DNA from 3 places in the Frankia alni ACN14a genome. Region 2 is predicted to be linked to each of the others. Evidence: predicted binding sites of a transcription regulator. Region 2 holds the regulator's gene; each other region holds the start of a gene.
What was found. Region 2 encodes LexA, which represses DNA repair genes until DNA is damaged. Its sites were predicted from a motif close to CGAACNNNNGTTCG; they were not measured.
Positions count from the first base shown of each region.

Region 1: a site for LexA is predicted at 1,051-1,064, ahead of FRAAL_RS13245 (HNH endonuclease signature motif containing protein). Genes of this name have one in related genera too.
Region 3: a site for LexA is predicted at 2,000-2,013, ahead of FRAAL_RS19810 (HNH endonuclease signature motif containing protein). Genes of this name have one in related genera too.

Region 1 covers NC_008278.1:3,302,892-3,306,163, forward strand. The annotation lists gene FRAAL_RS13240 (ArsR/SmtB family transcription factor) at 1-210, opposite strand, end outside; gene FRAAL_RS13245 (HNH endonuclease signature motif containing protein) at 1,097-2,605, shown strand; gene FRAAL_RS13250 (nuclear transport factor 2 family protein) at 2,722-3,147, shown strand.
Region 2 covers NC_008278.1:6,173,756-6,177,027, reverse strand. The annotation lists gene hflX (GTPase HflX) at 1-791, shown strand, start outside; gene lexA (transcriptional repressor LexA) at 1,015-1,776, opposite strand; gene FRAAL_RS24825 (LysM peptidoglycan-binding domain-containing protein) at 2,298-2,603, shown strand; gene nrdR (transcriptional regulator NrdR) at 2,989-3,272, shown strand, end outside.
Region 3 covers NC_008278.1:4,916,997-4,920,268, forward strand. The annotation lists gene FRAAL_RS19805 (aminotransferase class V-fold PLP-dependent enzyme) at 1-487, shown strand, start outside; gene FRAAL_RS19810 (HNH endonuclease signature motif containing protein) at 504-1,919, opposite strand; gene FRAAL_RS19815 (DUF5685 family protein) at 2,190-3,272, shown strand, end outside.

The sequences.
Region 1 (3,272 bases), 2.9 Mb from region 2:
ACCCTGCCGCCGCTTCGTGACCAGCCCGGCGCCCTCCAGCACCGCCACGTGCTTCTGCACGGCCGCGAAGCTCATCGGGAACCGCCGGGCCAGGTCGGAGACCGAGTGCTCACCGGTCAGGGTGAGTGCCACGATCTCGCGCCTCGTCGCGTCGGCCAGGGCATGGAAGAGGCGATCGGCCTGCTCGGTGGAGCTCTGATCTACAACCATCAGGTTGTACGTTAGCGGACGCCGGTGAACGAGGCAAGGTCGGCGTCACCGCAACCGCCGGTCCGTGCGGCGGCGGCCGACGACCTTCCCGCTCTGGCTGCCCGCTCCCGGCCGCCCGCGTCCGCAAGCTCGCGTCGCCTGTGCCGCCCGCAGGCTCGCGTCGCCCGTTCCGCCCGTTCCGCCCGTTCCGCCCGTTCCGCCCGTGCCGCCCGTTCCGCCCGTTCCGCCCGTGCCGCCCGTTCCGCCCGTGCCGCCCGTTCCGCCCGTGCCGCCCGTGCCGCCCGTTCCGCCCGTTCCGTCCGTGCCGCCTGTCCGTCCGTGCCGCCTGTCCGTCCGTGCCGCCTGCAGGCTCGCGTCGGTCGCTCTCGTCTGCACACTCGCGTCGATCGCTCTCGGTCTTGGACCCGCGCTGCGGGTTCGGGCGCGTGCGGACTGCTCTCGGCCCTGTGTCCGCTCATGCCCTCATGCGCTACCCGCCCAGGCGCTAACGCTCGGAGCTGGCTGCGGCGCTGTCTGCTCCGCAGGCCTGTCCCCCAGGGTTGTCGGGGGCGCGAGTCTCGGCGCGGCCTACCGGTGCGGTTCGAGCTCGCTGCCGGTGTCACCGGTTCCTGAGATGCCCCACCGGAACCCGGAAGTTGCCCCCTCCACTGTCATCGGGCGCCCGGCGCACCAAGACCGGACACACGCTGGGAGCGGCCACTCCGTAAGAGTACGACTACGACTCATTGTTGGCGGATCGGCACGGAGATGGTTCTGCTGGCGCCGCAGGGGGACAGCCTTGGTGCTGTGGTCGTGCCTTCCGTCCGCGTGGCGAACAGAAAGCCGCCCTGGTTACGGATACGAACATACGTTCGACTTTTGAAAGGGATTTACTTAGGCTTTCCTCATGGTCTGGAATTCTGCCGGTGCCGGTGGGTCGTCTGCGCTGCTCGAAGGGGTCGCGGCAGTGTCCTCCGGGGTGGACGAGCTGAACGACGGCCGAGTGTGGGCGCTGTCGGATGCCGAGCTGGATGCCTGTCTGATTGACTGCACGGCGGTAATGACACGGCTAGCGGCGTTTCGGCTTCAGGTGGTCGCTGAGGTGCACGGCCGGGGTCTGGCGCGGCGGGTCGGTGCAAGCAGCACAGCGGCGTTGCTGCGGGAACGGCTGCGGCTGCGGGCGGCGGACGCCGGCCGTCTGGTTGATCTGGCCGTGGCCGTGGACGGCCCGCTGGCGGCCACCGGGCAGCGGCTGGCCGCGGGGGAGATCCGTGTGGAGCAGGCATTGGTGATCGCTGCGGGGATGCGGTCGCTGCCCGCCGAGGCGACCGCAGACGTGCGCCGGCGGGCGGAGGCGTTCCTGCTGCGGCAGGCCGATGAGTTCGATCCGACCGCGCTGGCCCGGCTGGCCCGTCACCTACGCGAGACCTTGACCTGGGTAGATCCCAGCCCCGGCGGCGATCCGCCCGAGTCGACTCCCGGCGGCGGGTCTGCCAGCCAGGGCGATGCGCCGGATGCCAGCGGGCAGTCCGGTGACGGAGAGTCAGGCGGTAGCGGCGCGAACAACGGCCAGCCCCACAACCCCGCTGACCCCGCCGGCCCTGCCGATCCCGGGGGTCCCGGCGCCGATCCCGGCGGTCTGGCTGGTGGGGGTGGAGAGGATCCGGCGGGGCGGCGGGGGCTGTGGTTGTCGGAGTTGCCGGACGGGATGACCCGGATCAGCGGCGAGCTCGAGGCGGAAGCCGCCGCTCTGCTGCGCACCGCGCTGGACTCGCTGTCCGCACCCCGCCCCGCCTTCGACGGCACTCTCGACCCGCGTAACCCCGCCCGGCGGCGCGCCGACGCCCTCGTCGACCTGCTCGGCCGCCCCCTCGACACTGCCGCACTGCCCGTCACCGGCGGGATCCGCCCGCACCTGGCCGTGACCGTCCCCTGGGCGGCGCTGCTCGGCGGCTCTGGCCTGCCCGCGACCACCAGTTGGGGACAGCCCCTTTCCCGGGAGGTCCTTCGTCGCATCGCCTGTGACGCGTCGGTCCGTCGCATCATTCTCGACCCCGCCGGCGTCCCCCTCGACGTCGGCCGTGCGCACCGCACTGTCACCGCCGACATCCGCCAGGCACTGATCGCCCGGGACAACGGCTGCGCGTTTCCCGGCTGCGATCGTCCGGTAGGATGGTGCGAAGCGCATCATATCCGCCATTGGATTGACGGCGGTCATACTTCGCTGGACAACAGCGTCCTTCTCTGCGGTTATCACCACCGGACTGTCCACCATCAGGGTTGGACCGTTCAACTAGGCCCTGACCGGCGACCCGAATTCCTGCCTCCGGCCTGGATCGACCCCGACCGTACCCCCCGCCGGAATCCCTACACCCGCCACCCCCACTCCCTACTCTACGACGTCGCCGCCGGATGAACCCGACCGCAGCCGTGACCATATTCCGCCTGCTCTCGCTCGCAATTGGGCGAGGACTAACCCCTCGGTGGCGGCCCCGGCTCTGGGCGGCCCCGAACACTGGAGGCGAGCAGTTGATGGATGACGACAGCGACATGATGGCCACTCATCCGGCGGAAGGGGACTGCTGGCATGGCGCCGACCCCGCCGAGGGGCTCCGAGCCAGTGAACGTCGGCTGCAGGCGGCGCAGTTGGCCTCCGACGTCGAGGTGCTCGACGAGCCGATCGATGAGCGACTCGTGTTCACGGGGCCCGACGGCGCACTCCACACCAAGGCGGATGACCTGCACATCCACCGGTCCGGCGACCAGGTGATGAACAAGGTCGTCGAGGAGGACCTCACCGTCATCGTCGCTGGGCGGACCGGCGTGACCCTCTTTCTCGGCACGGTCGAGGGCCGGCTGCGCGGCGAACCGTTCAGCGCCCGCGTCCGCTACACCCGCACCTGGCATCGCGGCGAGCACGGCTGGCGGTTGCTCGCGGCCCACGTCAGCGCCGCATGACCGGCGCCGGCAGCGGCCCCCCACGGCACCGCGACACCATCGCCGGCCGCGGATACCGGCGACGGGCGGTTCCGAGAAAGGACGCCGGTTCCGGAAGAAGGGTAGGCGACTCCGGGGGACGTCAG
Region 2 (3,272 bases):
GACCCGGCGAGACGAAGATCGAGACGGACCGCCGGCGACTGCGCGCCCGGATGGCACGCCTGCGCCGGGAGCTCGCCGGGATGGCGACCGTGCGGGAGACGAAGCGGTCGGCTCGCCGGCGCGGCGAGGTGCCCGCGGTGGCGATCGCCGGCTACACCAACGCCGGCAAGTCATCGCTGCTCAACCGTCTCACCGGCGCCGGCGTCCTCGTCGAGGACGCGCTGTTCGCCACGCTGGACCCGACCGTGCGGCGCGCGACCCTGCCGGACGGCCGGGCGTTCACCCTCACCGACACGGTCGGCTTCGTCCGGCACCTGCCGCACCAGATCGTCGAGGCGTTCCGCTCGACCCTGGAGGAGGTCGCCGACGCGGACCTCATCCTGCACGTCGTCGACGGCTCCGCTCCCGACCCGGCCGCCCAGATCTCCGCGGTGCGCGAGGTGCTCAACGACATCGACGCGGGCAACGTTGCCGAGTTGATTGTCGTGAACAAGGTTGACGCCACCGAGCCGACCGTCCTCGCCGGCCTGCGCCAGCTCGCGCCCGACGCTGTCTTCGTCTCGGCGCGCACGGGGGAGGGGTTGACCGCGCTCGTCGACGCCCTGTGCGCCCGGGTTCCCCACCCCGACGTGGAGATGAAGGTCCTCGTCCCCTACACGCGGGGCGATCTCGTCTCACGGGTGCACGCCCACGGCGAGGTGCTCGAGTTGGAGCACACCGCGGACGGCACCCGCCTGCTCGCGAGGGTGTCCCCGTCGCTCGCCGCGGAACTGCACGCCTTCCAGCCCTGATCCCAGCCCTGACCTGCCCTCAGCCCTGACCCATTCCCCCAGCCCTGGCCCGTCAGCCCTGTTCCCTCGGGACCGAGGCTGTCGGGACCGGGGCTGTCGGGACCGGGGCTGTCGGGACCGGCATTGACCCGCCGCCGACGGGCACGGCACGGCCGGTGGCACCTGTCCCGCGGTTCGTGGCAGCCGAACCGGCCGGCCGCCTCGCGCGGCCGGCCGTCCACGGTCAGATCCGGCGCAGCACGGCGACGATCCGCCCGAGGATCGTCGCCTCCTCGCCGGGGATGTCGCTGAACGTCGGATTCTCCGGGTGCAGCCAGATCTTCCCGTCGCGGACCCGTAGGCGCTTGACCGTCGCCTCGCCGTCGATCATCGCGGCGACGATCTCACCGTTGTCCGCGACCGGCTGCTGGCGCACCACCACCCAGTCGCCGTCACAGATCGCTGCATTGATCATCGACTCGCCGACGACCCGGAGCAGGAACAGAGTGCCCTCGCCGACGATCTCCTTCGGCAGGGGAAAGACGTCCTCGATCGCCTGCTCGGCCAGGATCGGCCCGCCGGCGGCGATCCGCCCGAGGACCGGCACGTAGGCCGCGGACCCCTCGCCGCCCACCCCGGCCGGCGCCGCCGCGGCGCCCGGGAACGTCGACACGACAGCCGCCGCGCCGGAATCGGCCTTGCGCCGTGGCCGGTCGGGGCTGAGCACCTCCATGGCCCGCGGACGGTTCGGGTCCCGGCGCAGGTAGCCCTTCTCCTCCAGCACCTTGAGCTGATGCGCCACGCTGCTCGTGCTGGTCAGCCCCACCGCCTCCCCGATCTCCCGCACGCTGGGCGGGTACCCGCGCCGTTCCACCTCGGCCCGGATGACCTCGAGCACCTTGCGCTGCCGGGGGGTCAGGCCGGCTGCGTCCGCGGGGTTTTCGGGAAAGGCCCGCACGTTGCCGCGGGCCCCGCCCCGGCGTGTACCCCTGCCTTGGCTGGTCATCGCCTACCGCTCTCCTCGTCGCCTACTCCGTCGCCGGTTGGTCGCCGCGCGGCCGCGCGCCGGACGTGCGCGCGGCTGACGGCCTCGCCCGGCGAGACCGGCACCCCCCACGGCACCCGGCTGTCCGCGACCGGGGGAAACCGCCCGGTGCAAACCTGATCGTCTCGACGGTAACCGCCCGGTCGCGGAATCTCAAACGTCTGTTCGAGCGTGTCCCTTTTCCTGGCGGGTCTCCGGTGCGACAATCGATCAGGAGTTCGATCGAACGGGAGTTCGTGGCGTCCGCGACCTGGTTCGGGGTGCCTGGGGAGGAAGCCGTGCACAGCGCGCACACCACGCAGGTGGTCGATCTGGCGGCTGCCCGGGAACGGGCGGCGCGCCGGGCCGGGAGATGGCCGGCGGGCGGTCCGGCGCGGGTGCGAGTGGCCCGGCCGGCCGCCGGGGTCGGTGCCGGGAGGCCGGTTCCGGGGGCGTGCCTGTCTCGTTCACCGGTTTCTCGCTCGCCGGTCTCTCGGTCGGCGGTGCGCCGTGGCGCCGGCGAGCCGCTGCCGCCGCTGCGGCTGACCCGCCGCGGCCGGGTTGTCGTGGTCGCCGTCGTCGCGCTGGCCCTCGCCGCGGTGCTGGTGGGCGTCCTGCCGCGCGCCTCGATCGCGTGGTCCGGCGAGCCGCCGCGGGGTCACCTGGTGCTCGCCGGAGAGACGCTGTGGGAGATCGCCGTTGCGCTCGACCCCGACGCCGACACCCGTGTCGTCGTGGATCGGCTGATGCGGATCAACCATCTCCCCTCGGTCGAGCTCACCCCCGGCCAGTTCCTGGTGCTGGGCTGACCCGCCGGTCGGGCGGTCCACTCCGCCACCGTCTGATCCCGGCCGGCGCTCGGCGGCTCGTCGCCGTGACGGGCCGGTCTCCGGCGGCAGCGGGCGGGTGAGGCGCCCTCGCGCAGGGTTGTCGCGCCCCCGCGGGCTGATGTCCCGGTGTGACACGCGGGGGGGCCGGTGTCCCCATCACTGGGGTTGTGCGCTAGGTTGGACACAACATCTGGTGCTTACGAGGGCGTAAGTCATCCACAGGTTGATGCACAGGCTTTCCACAGAGGTGCGGGCGGCCGTCCACAGGACGGCTTGGCCGGTGCTCGGGCGTGGGCCGGCTCCCGGCTCGTCGTCCCGCCGCGCCGGGTGGTCCGCGCCGGACCGGACGAAGGAGGCGTATCGCGTGCGATGCCCGTTCTGCCGGCATCCGGACAGCCGTGTCGTCGACAGCCGGGAGGCCGAAGAGGGCTCGGCGATTCGGCGGCGGCGATCCTGCCTGTCGTGTGGTCGCCGGTTCACCACCATGGAGGAGGCGTCGCTGCGGGTGCTCAAGCGCAGCGGCGTGGCGGAGCCCTTCAGCCGCGCCAAGGTGATCACCGGCGTGCGCAAGGCGTGCCAGGGCCGGCCGGTGCGCGACGATGATCTTGCTCTGCTGGCCCAGCGCGTGGAGGATGCCGTGCGCTCCTC
Region 3 (3,272 bases), 1.3 Mb from region 2:
CAACGTCGCGGTTCCGAGTCTCTACAGCATGGGTCGGGGCAGGGACGGGCGGCCGGTTCCCCTACCCGGCCTGGCTCGGCTCGGCATCGGTGAAGCCTCGATAGCCTCCCGGGTCGGTCTCGCGCAGGCGCTTTCCGAGCTGCTCGTCAGCGATCCCCCGCTCGTGTTCGCCCGGATCGTGTACCTCGCCTCCTGTGGGCGCCGCGTCCTGGACGGTGCCGGCGGATGGCGGGTGCGCGAGCGGCCGGACTCGCCGACCGGCATCGTCACGCTGGAACCACCACCCGGCGTGGACCTCGTGGCAGTCCATGATCGTCTCTACCGGCAGGATGCGATCCTCACCAGCGCCATCCCGGTCCAGCGGAGCCGTGATCTCGCGGGGCCGGTCCTGCGGGTGAGCGCCCACGTGTACAACGATCCGGGCGAGTTCGAGCGGCTCGCCGCAGCGCTGAGCCGCGAGGACGGCAACTCCCCGTCGCGCGCCTGAAACGGACATGCACGCTTCAGGCGGCACCCGGCGTGGCCGGCCCCGCGGGGGGCGGGACATCCAGATAGGGCTCTGGCAGTACTCGGTAGGTTCGTCCCTCCGGGCTGGTCCAGAGGAAGACGCCGGGCGTCGGCTGCTCGCACTTCCAGTCGGCGGCGGGAGGCTGCGTGCGGCCGCGGACGGTAGGCTCCGCCGGCGGGCGGCCCGGGCCGGCACCGCCAGCGTGCCTGCGCCGGGTCCGACGCCGACGGCGGCTCTCCGCGTGCTTCAGGTGATGGTGCCGGGCGCAGGCTGGGCCGAGATTTTCCTCCTCCGTGCGGCCGCCTTCGCCGTGTGGTTTCGTGTGGTCGATCTCGCAGTTGATCGCGGGCTTTCCGCAGCCCGGAAAGATGCACTGGCGGTTTCTCGCACGCACGGCCCGCGCCAGGCCGGGTGAGGGGAAGCGCCGATCCCCGACCTCGACGACCTGGCCGTTCCGCGGATCGGTGAGCATCCGCCGCCAGGTCGACTGCGAGTCGGCGGCGAGCTCGCGGGCGAGATCCGCCGGGATCGGGCCGTATCCGGCAAGCTCGCCCGGCTCGTCCGAGAGCCCCATCAGGGTCGAGATCGGCACCACGACCTGCACCTCGGGGCGGATGCTGTGGCGGTCCTGTCCCATCAACAGCTCGTAGAGGACGTCAGCCCGGCGCTCATCGAGCGTGCGCTTGTCTTCCGGATCGGTGCCCGAGAGACGGGCGAACACATCGACGCGGTGGTACACCGCCACCATCCGCTCGGCGGAGAGCAGCGCCCGCAACGTGCCCATGCCGTCCTCGCCGTCGGTGATCCGCACGCAGCGTCCCCGCACCGCATGACGATGCCGGCGGTTCGCCCCCTGCGGATCGACCTTCAACACCCGGCGCCGTACCGCGGCGCGGAAAGTCGCATGGCTGGCCCGGCCTCCCTGCTCGAGGGCTGCCCGCTCGACGGCGCCGGCCTGCACAGCGTTCAGCGCCGCGGTCTGGCGGGCGAGGCTCTCCACCCGCAGCAGGTCGATCTCGCCTTCGTGTAGGGCACGCAGACTCGCCGGCAGCCGGGTGCACACCTCGACCGCCAGCGTCAGCCTACGGGTGCCGAGAGCCGGCGCGACTCCCAGCTCGGCGGCCAGCTCCTCGCCCGCGAACTCACTGAAAGGTCGGTCTTCCGACTCGCCCTCCAGCCGCGGACGGTGCTCGACGAACCGAGCTCGCACCGCGAGTTGCTGTGCCTGCAGTCGCGCGATCTGCCGTTCGAGTCGGACATCGAACCGCAGGCATTCGTCCGCGCTCAGCTCGTCGACGACCCGGTCGAACACGCGCATCGCGCTGTGGCCGGGCGGGGTCCGCGCCTCGGCCTCCCCCTGGCTGGCGGCCGGCCGACTCACGTCGCGCTCGCCTGGCAGGTCTGCTGGCATCGTCGCACCATCGCTTCCTCGACGACGTATGACACCACCCCGTCAGGCTTCCGGCCGGGCGAGGGAGCTCGATCCCGTTTCGAACTCGTGTTCGATCGTACGCTATCGTCGTCCGCATGAGAACGATCCTTCCGGCGTCCGGCCGGCCTCCGCGCCGACGACCCGCCTCGCTCGGCAGTCCCGCCCCTGCGGGCCCACTGTCGCAAGCCAGACAGGGCGACTCGAGCCGCGCGCACCTGTCGCCACCTGCTCTTCTGAGAGGGTGCGTCCATGTTCGGAGTGGTTCGCCCCTGCCGGCACCAGCTGTCCGACGACCTGCACGCGGCGTGGATGTCGCATCTCTGCGGGTTGTGCCTGGCCCTGCGCGACCATCACGGTCAGTGGGCCCGCGTCACCACGAACGTGGACGCGGTTCTCGTGTCGGTGCTGGTCGCCGCGCAGCCCGGCAGGCCGACAGAACGCCGCCGGGCAGGGCCGTGTCCGCTTCGCGGGATGCGCCGGATCGAGGTGGCGGCATCCGCCGAGGCGGGCCCGCGGCTGGCGGCCGCAGTGTCCCTGGCCGCCGGCGCGATCGCCGTGGGTGACCACATCGCGGACGGCGACGGTCTTCTGCGCCGCCGCCCCGCGGCCGCGATCGCGCAGCGGGTGGCCGACCGGGCCGCGGCAGCCGCCGAGCGCACCGGCTCCGGGGTCGGGCTCGGTGTCGCCCTGCTGGAACGTGCGGCGGCGGAGCAACGCGCCCGGGAGGGCGCCAGCGCCCGGGGCGGGGCGGCGCTGTTGGACGCGCTGGCCCCCACCGAGACCGCGGTTTCCGCAGTTCTCGCGCACACCGCCGTCGTGGCCGGGTGCGACGACAACCGCGCGCCGCTCGCGGCGGTGGGACGATACTTCGGCCGCGTCGTCCATCTGCTCGACGCCGTCACCGATCAGCTCGACGACGCCCGGACGGGATCGTGGAACCCGCTGACAGCGACGGGAACCAGCCCGGCCGAGGCCCGCCTCCTGTGCGAGGACGGCCGGCGGGACCTGCGGCACGCGTTGGCCGAAGTGCGGTTCACCGACTCGGTCGATGCCCGACTCGCCCGTCTCCTCTTCGGCGACGGGCTCGACCATGCCGTCGACCGGACCTTCGCGTCCACCGCACAGTCGCCGGGGCCCGGGCGGCCCGGCCAGCCGCCGGATGATCGCCCCGACCGCCGGTCGCCACAGCGCCGACGGACGGGCTCGGCCTGCCTGGTCGCCGCCGGGATGTTCCTGACCTGCCGGATGTGCGGCGAATACACGTCGCCGCTGGACGGGCAGCGAAAGGAGGGTCTGTGCAGCCGTGGCTGCGACCTCGACGGTGCCTGCGAC